DNA from 2 places in the Intestinibacillus sp. Marseille-P6563 genome. Region 1 is predicted to be linked to the other one. Evidence: predicted binding sites of a transcription regulator. Region 1 holds the regulator's gene; the other holds the start of a gene.
What was found. The regulator HrcA, encoded in region 1, represses chaperone genes, less so after heat shock. The targets are predictions, from matches to a motif close to TGTTAGCACTCNNNNNNNNNGAGTGCTAACA.
Positions count from the first base shown of each region.

Region 2: htpG (molecular chaperone HtpG) is a predicted target of HrcA. The motif match lies at 1,913-1,943, and genes of this name have one in related genera.

Region 1 covers NZ_UWOD01000001.1:683,232-686,650, reverse strand. The annotation lists gene dnaK (molecular chaperone DnaK) at 1-521, opposite strand, end outside; gene grpE (nucleotide exchange factor GrpE) at 560-1,114, opposite strand; gene hrcA (heat-inducible transcriptional repressor HrcA) at 1,127-2,158, opposite strand; gene EFB11_RS03595 (NUDIX hydrolase) at 2,391-2,861, opposite strand; gene EFB11_RS03590 (cupin domain-containing protein) at 2,858-3,205, opposite strand; TPP riboswitch at 3,388-3,419, shown strand, end outside.
Region 2 covers NZ_UWOD01000001.1:203,095-206,513, forward strand. The annotation lists gene EFB11_RS00990 (heavy metal translocating P-type ATPase) at 1-523, shown strand, start outside; gene EFB11_RS00995 (AI-2E family transporter) at 675-1,844, shown strand; gene htpG (molecular chaperone HtpG) at 1,977-3,419, shown strand, end outside.

The DNA of each region.
Region 1 (3,419 bases):
GTACCGCCGCCGAGGTCATATACCATGACCTTCTGCTCGGTTTCCTTGTCAACGCCATACGCCAGAGCAGCTGCGGTCGGCTCGTTGATGATACGCAGAACGTCCAGGCCTGCGATCTTACCAGCGTCCTTGGTTGCCTGACGCTGGGAGTCGGTGAAGTATGCCGGTACGGTGATGACCGCCTGGGTCACCGGAGAACCGATATACGCTTCAGCGTCTGCCTTGAGCTTTTGCAGGATCATCGCAGAAACTTCCTGTGGAGAATACTGCTTGCCGTCGATGGATACACGGTAATCCGAACCCATCTGACGCTTGATCGAAATGATGGTGCGGTCTGCGTTGGTAACGGCCTGGCGCTTTGCTACCTGGCCCACCATACGCTCGCCGGTCTTGGAGAATGCGACAACGGACGGGGTGGTCCGAGCGCCTTCTGCGTTGGCGATAACGACCGCTTCGCCGCCTTCCATAACGGCGACACAGCTATTTGTCGTACCTAAGTCGATACCAATAATCTTGCCCATGATAAATGCTCTCCTTTATAGAATATGCTTTTGTTTCCTTAGTTTGCTACCTGTACCATCGCATGCCGGATGACTTTGTCACCGATCTGGAAGCCCTGCTGGAACACGTCTGCAATGACGTTTTCGCCCAGTTCTTCGTTTTCCACATGCATAACGGCATTGTGCAGGTTGGGGTCAAAGGCCGTGCCCGGTTCAGCGGCGATCTTTTCCACGCCGATGCTCTTGAGGCTATCGACCAACTGGGTCATGGTCATTTCCACGCCCTTTTTATATTCCGCGTCCGCGGTTTCGGCCTTGAGTGCGCGCTCCAGATTGTCATAAGTCGGCAGCAGCGCCTTGACCGCATAAGCGACCGCTTCGGCATGTGCCGCTTCCCGTTCGCGCTGGGAGCGCTTGCGGAAGTTGTCGTACTCTGCGGCCATGCGCAGATGCTTGTCATTCAGTGCATCCAGCTTGGCTTGCAGCTCGGTCAGCGCACTGTCCGCGGGCTCGGCGGTTTCGGGTTCCGCCTGGGAGACCGTTTCTTCCGCTGCCGTAACCTCGGTTTCCGGCTGCATGGCTTCGGCCTGTTCGGCAGGTTTTTTCTTTTCCATTTGTATCATCCTTTATTTGTTTTCATCCAAAAACGTATCCGCGATCAGTTTATTGAGCCCCTTGGCAAAACGGCTCAGGCGAGCGGATAGGTGTTTGTAATCCATACGGGTGGGGCCGACGATGCCGATGACACCCTGGCCCATGTTGCCGATGTCGTATTTTGCATAGATCATCGACGCATCCGACAGGGGATTGGGACCGTTTTCCGGACCAATGAAGAACTGTACCCCGTCGATATTGGGTTTGACAGGCAGCAGGTGCTTGTCGTCGGTGATGTAGTCAAGCAGCGCCTGTGCCTTTTGCGTATCGTGATATTCCGGGAAGTGCAGCAGTTTATTTGCGCCTTCCAGAAAGACTTTCTGGCTTCCCAGTTCCTCGATCAGCTCGGCCAGATATTCGGCCACTGGCCCAAGCAGGGCGGTCAGCCCGGCAGCACGTCGCACCACATCAAACCGCTCGGCGGTGATCTGGCTCAGCGGCAGACCGGTGAGCGTTTGATTGAGAACATACGTCAGCAGTTCGGCTTCGTCCTTGGAAACTTCGGCGGCAGTATGCACCAGCTTATTTTTGACCACCCCGGCATCGGTGACCACCACGATGACAAACGTCGTGCGGTCCACCGAAACGATCTCAAACTGTTTGAGGACCGTGTGGCTCATATAAGGGGTGACAGCGACCGAAGCATAATTGGTCAGCGTGGACACCAAACGTCCGGCTTCCTGGATCAGGCGGTCGAGCTCGCGTACCTTGCCGCGCATCTGCTCGATGGCCGGTTCATCGCCTTCGGGGATCTCACTCTCGCCCATCAGTTCATCGACATACAGCCGATAACCGGCAGGGGAGGGGATGCGTCCGGCCGACGTGTGCGGTTTTTCCAGATAGCCCATTTCCTCCAGTTCACTCATCTCGTTGCGGATGGTGGCCGAAGAGAAATGCAGTTCCGGCCGCGCAGCCAGAGTTTTGGAGCCGACCGGTTCGGCAGTGCGGATATAATCGCCAATGATGGCTTTCAGGATTTGCTTCTTCCGTTCAGAAAGCTCCATGGTGGAGGACTCCTTTCATTTAGCACTCGCACTACCTGAGTGCTAAGCATAATTTACCACCATGGGGCGCAGAAGTCAAGGGGCGGATGTGAATATTTTGTGAACCATTGCGGTAAATTTATGTATGAAGTGTAAAAAAAGAAAAACAAACCGGGAAATTCGGGATTTTGCCCCAAGCCGCCCGGCCGCAGGGCAAAAAAACGGACCGGGGAGAAACCCGGTCCGTGGGGATTTACCGCGCAAGCGGTTTGCCGTTGAGGGTGGCGCTGGTGAGCGTTTCGCCCACATAGGTCAGCTTGAGAGAGAAAAAGGGGATGTCCTCATCGAGCAGGCGGAAGAACAGCTTGTCCCCCTCCCAAATGGGCAAAGAGGACAGCCGTGATTTTTCCACCCACACCAGTTCGCCCTCGTCACAGGCGGTCAGTTCGCCCTCCCAGGCGTCGGCGGTGAACAGGTGCATATACTCGGTTTCCCAGCGGTCAGACACAAAGGTGACCAGCCCGCGATAGCGATAGGAGGTCAGCGTCAGGCCGGTTTCCTCGCGCGTTTCGCGTAGAGCGCATTCTTCCGGGCTTTCGCCGTCCTCAAATTTCCCGCCCACCCCGATCCACTTGTCGTGGCTGGGGTCATTGGCCTTTTTGACGCGGTGCAGCATCAGATACTTGCCGTCCCGCTCGAGATAGCACAGCGTGGTGTTGATCATTTGAACAGGATGAGCGCCACAAAACGCAGGGTTGCGTCGCCGTCGTTGCGGATGCTGTGGCTGTCGCCGTCGCCGGTGTAGAGCAGGTCACCCGGATGCAGATGCACTTCCTCACCGTTGTCCACGGCCACGGCTTCGCCCTCTAAAATGTAGAAGATCTCCGCTTCGCCCACATGCTGGTGTTCGCCGATCGAGCAGCCCGGCTCCAGGGTGGTGATGCTGAACAGACGGCCCTTGTCCATCATTTCCGATGCGTCGATGAGGTCGGTCAGGACAGCCTTGCCCGTTCCGCCCTTCATCTCCGGGCGTTCATAGGTTTTCATTTGGTCTTTTCTGCGGATCATGGCACATGCCTCCTTATGAAACTCTTAAGGTTATGGTAAAGCCTTTGGCGCAAAAATGCAAGGCAAACCATCGAAAGCGGTCCTGCCGCATCTCCGATTTTCTTTGCCAAAGGACAGGTATGGTACAAAAGACGGCCTTTTTCGCCCTGCTGCCTTGACAAATGAAAAAAGGAATGGTACCATTACCCATGCAAGGGAGCTTCCGAAGGGAGGC
Region 2 (3,419 bases), 480 kb from region 1:
CAAACTGCGTGGTCTCGGGGTACGGCGCACCGTCATGCTGACCGGAGACCGCCGCCGAACGGGTGAACATGTTGCCCAGGCGCTGGGACTGGATGAAGCCAAATGTGAACTGCTCCCGGCGGATAAGGTCGAAGCGGTCGAGCAGCTTTTGGAATCCAAATCCTCCCGCGGCGTATTGGTCTTTGTGGGCGATGGCGTAAACGATGCGCCGGTACTCTCCCGCGCCGATGTCGGTGTGGCCATGGGCGGTCTGGGCTCGGATGCTGCCATCGAAGCGGCCGATATCGTCCTGATGGATGACCAGCCCTCCAAGCTGGCAGCCGCCATTCACATTGCGAAAAAAACGCTGCGCATTGTCAAGCAAAACATTGCCTTTGCTTTGGGCATCAAACTGCTTGTGCTTCTCTTGGGCGCCTTTGGCAAGGCGAACATGTGGGAAGCCGTGTTTGCCGATGTCGGCGTTGCGGTGATTGCTATTTTAAACGCTTCCCGCATGCTGCACGTCGATTCCCAGTCAGCCTAAGGCATCTGAAAAGGATACCGCTGCATGGCGGTATCCTTCTTTTTTGCAATCTTTACAGAAACTTAACGCTTCTGGCTGACAATCCGTGCTATAATAGCCGCAGTCATCCACATTGTGGATGTTTTTTCGATGAAATTTGTGAGGTGAGACGATGGATCTAAACCGGAAAAACATGCAAAAGATTGCACTTTTGATCGTATTTACGATTTTGCTGCTGGTCGGTCTGCAAAAGTTTAATTATGTGATCGGCGGCGTGCATGCCATCTTTCATCTGGTGATGCCGTTTGTTGTGGGAGGCGCCATCGCTTTTATTTTAAATGTACCCATGTGCTTTCTGGAACGCAAGCTGTTCCCCCGCCGGTGGGGCCGCCGCTTAAATCCATTGTATCGTGTGCGCCGTATCTTTTCCTTGATTCTGACCTTTGCTCTTGTAATCGCAGTTTTGAGCATTCTGTCCCTGATGGTCATTCCGGAAATGGCACGGTCGTTTGTCACAGTGGGCGAGCGTATTACGATTTTTTCGGCGCAAGTCATCAACTATGTCAATGATCTTGCGACCAATTATCCGGAAATCGTGGCAGAAATCCAGAAATTCTTCTCCGACTGGAACAATATCGATTGGAAGAAAATCGGTGAACAGGTCTATAATTTCTTTGTCAACGGGAACATTGTAAATGATACGTTCAGTTTTGCAACGTCGGTGATCAACAGCATGACCAATTTTATCATTGGTCTGGTGTTTGCCATCTATCTTCTGCTGCAAAAAGAAACCCTCGGCGGACAGTTCAAGCGCGTTTTGTATTCGTTTGTACCCGAAGACAAAGCCGACCACTTCCTGGAGATCTGCCAGCTTACCCGCGACACGTTTTCCAGCTTTATTTCTGGCCAATGCTTGGAAGCCTGTATTTTGGGCCTGATGTTCTTTATCAGCATGAGTTTACTGCGTATGCCCTATGCTCTTGTCATCTCTGCGCTCATCGCTGTGACCGCGCTCATTCCCATTTTTGGTGCATTTATCGGCTGCGGCGTCGGTATCTTCCTGATTTTGATTGTCAGCCCGATTCAGGCGCTATGGTTTTTGATTTTGTTCCTGGTGTTGCAGCAAGTCGAAGGCAACCTGATCTATCCGCATGTTGTCGGCAGCTCGGTTGGCCTGCCCTCCATCTGGGTGCTCATGGCGGTCACCCTGGGCGCCAGCACCATGGGAATCGTGGGTATGATCATCAATATCCCGCTGTTTTCGATCGTCTATACCCTGTTGCGGCAATCGGTGCGCAGCCGTTTGCAAAAGCGCCAGATCAGCCGCCACAAACTGCGGTAAAAAATGAACGTGTTGTAAATCTTTTGCCTCAGGCTTGATTTTTTGGAGCATTGGTATTATTATCATCTTGTTAGCACTCGACACATCAGAGTGCTAATCCCAAATTTTAAATTCCCGAGGTGTATTGAAATCATGGCAAAAAAAGAATTTCAGGCCGAGTCCAAACGCCTGCTTGACCTCATGATCCATTCCATTTATACCCATCACGAGATCTTCCTGCGCGAACTGATCTCCAACGCATCGGATGCAACCGATAAGCTGTATTACAGCGCGATGCAGGAAGGCCGTACGGGCGTGACCCGCGATTCGCTGCCCATCCGTATCACACTCGATAAAGAGGCGCGGAAGCTGACAATCTCGGACAACGGCTGCGGCATGACGGCCGAAGAAATGGAAGAAAATCTGGGCACTATTGCCCATTCCGGTTCTCTGGCCTTCAAGCAGCAGATGGATGCCAAAGATAAGAACGATGTTGACATCATCGGCCAATTTGGTGTAGGCTTCTATGCAGCGTTTATGGTTGCCAAAACCGTAGAGGTCATCAGCCGTTCGGAAAAGACCGATGAATGCAATCGTTGGGTATCGGATGGCGCGGATGGTTACAGCATCGCTCCTTGTCAGCGCGATACCGTCGGTACAGACATCATCCTGACCATTAAGGACAATGCCGAAAACGAAAATTTTGACGAATATCTCGAACCCTTCCGCATTCAGGCAATCGTGCGGAAGTACTCCGATTATATCCGCTATCCCATCCAGATGGAGATGCCTCGCACCCGCATGAAGGAAGGCTGCGACCCGGAAAAGCCGGAATACGAGGATTACACGGAGCTGACGACCCTCAACTCCATGGTGCCGATCTGGAAGAAATCCAAGTCCGAACTTAAGGACGAAGATTATAATGCGTTCTACAAATCCAAATACTATGACTTTACCGACCCGGTCCGGCATATTCATATGAGCACCGAAGGTGCTGTCACCTTCCATGCCCTGCTGTTTATTCCGGCCAGCGCACCCTTCAACTACTATACCAAGGATTATGAAAAGGGATTGCAGCTGTATTCCAACGGTGTTTTGATTATGGAACGCTGCGCCGACCTGTTGCCCGATCATTTTAATTTTGTGCGGGGTCTGGTCGACAGCGCTGATTTGTCGCTGAACATCTCGCGTGAAATGCTGCAGCACGACCGGCATTTGAAGCTCATTGCCAACAACTTAGAAAAGAAGATCAAGTCCGAATTGCTCAGCCTGCTCAAGAACGACCGGGAAAAGTATGAGGAATTCTTCAAGTCGTTCGGCATGCAGCTGAAATATGGCACATATGTAGAGTATGGTACGCATAAGGAACTGTTGCAGGATCTGCTGCTGTATATGTCGTCGACCGAAAACAAGATGGTTACGTTGGAAGAATACGTATCCCGCATGAAGGAAGATCAGAAATTCATCTATTATGCTTGTGGTGAAAGCGCAGCCAAGATCAGCCTGCTGCCCCAGATGGAGCGTTTGCGCGATAAGGGCTATGAAGTGCTGTATATGACCGATTCGATCGATGAATTCTGCGTCAAGATGATGCAG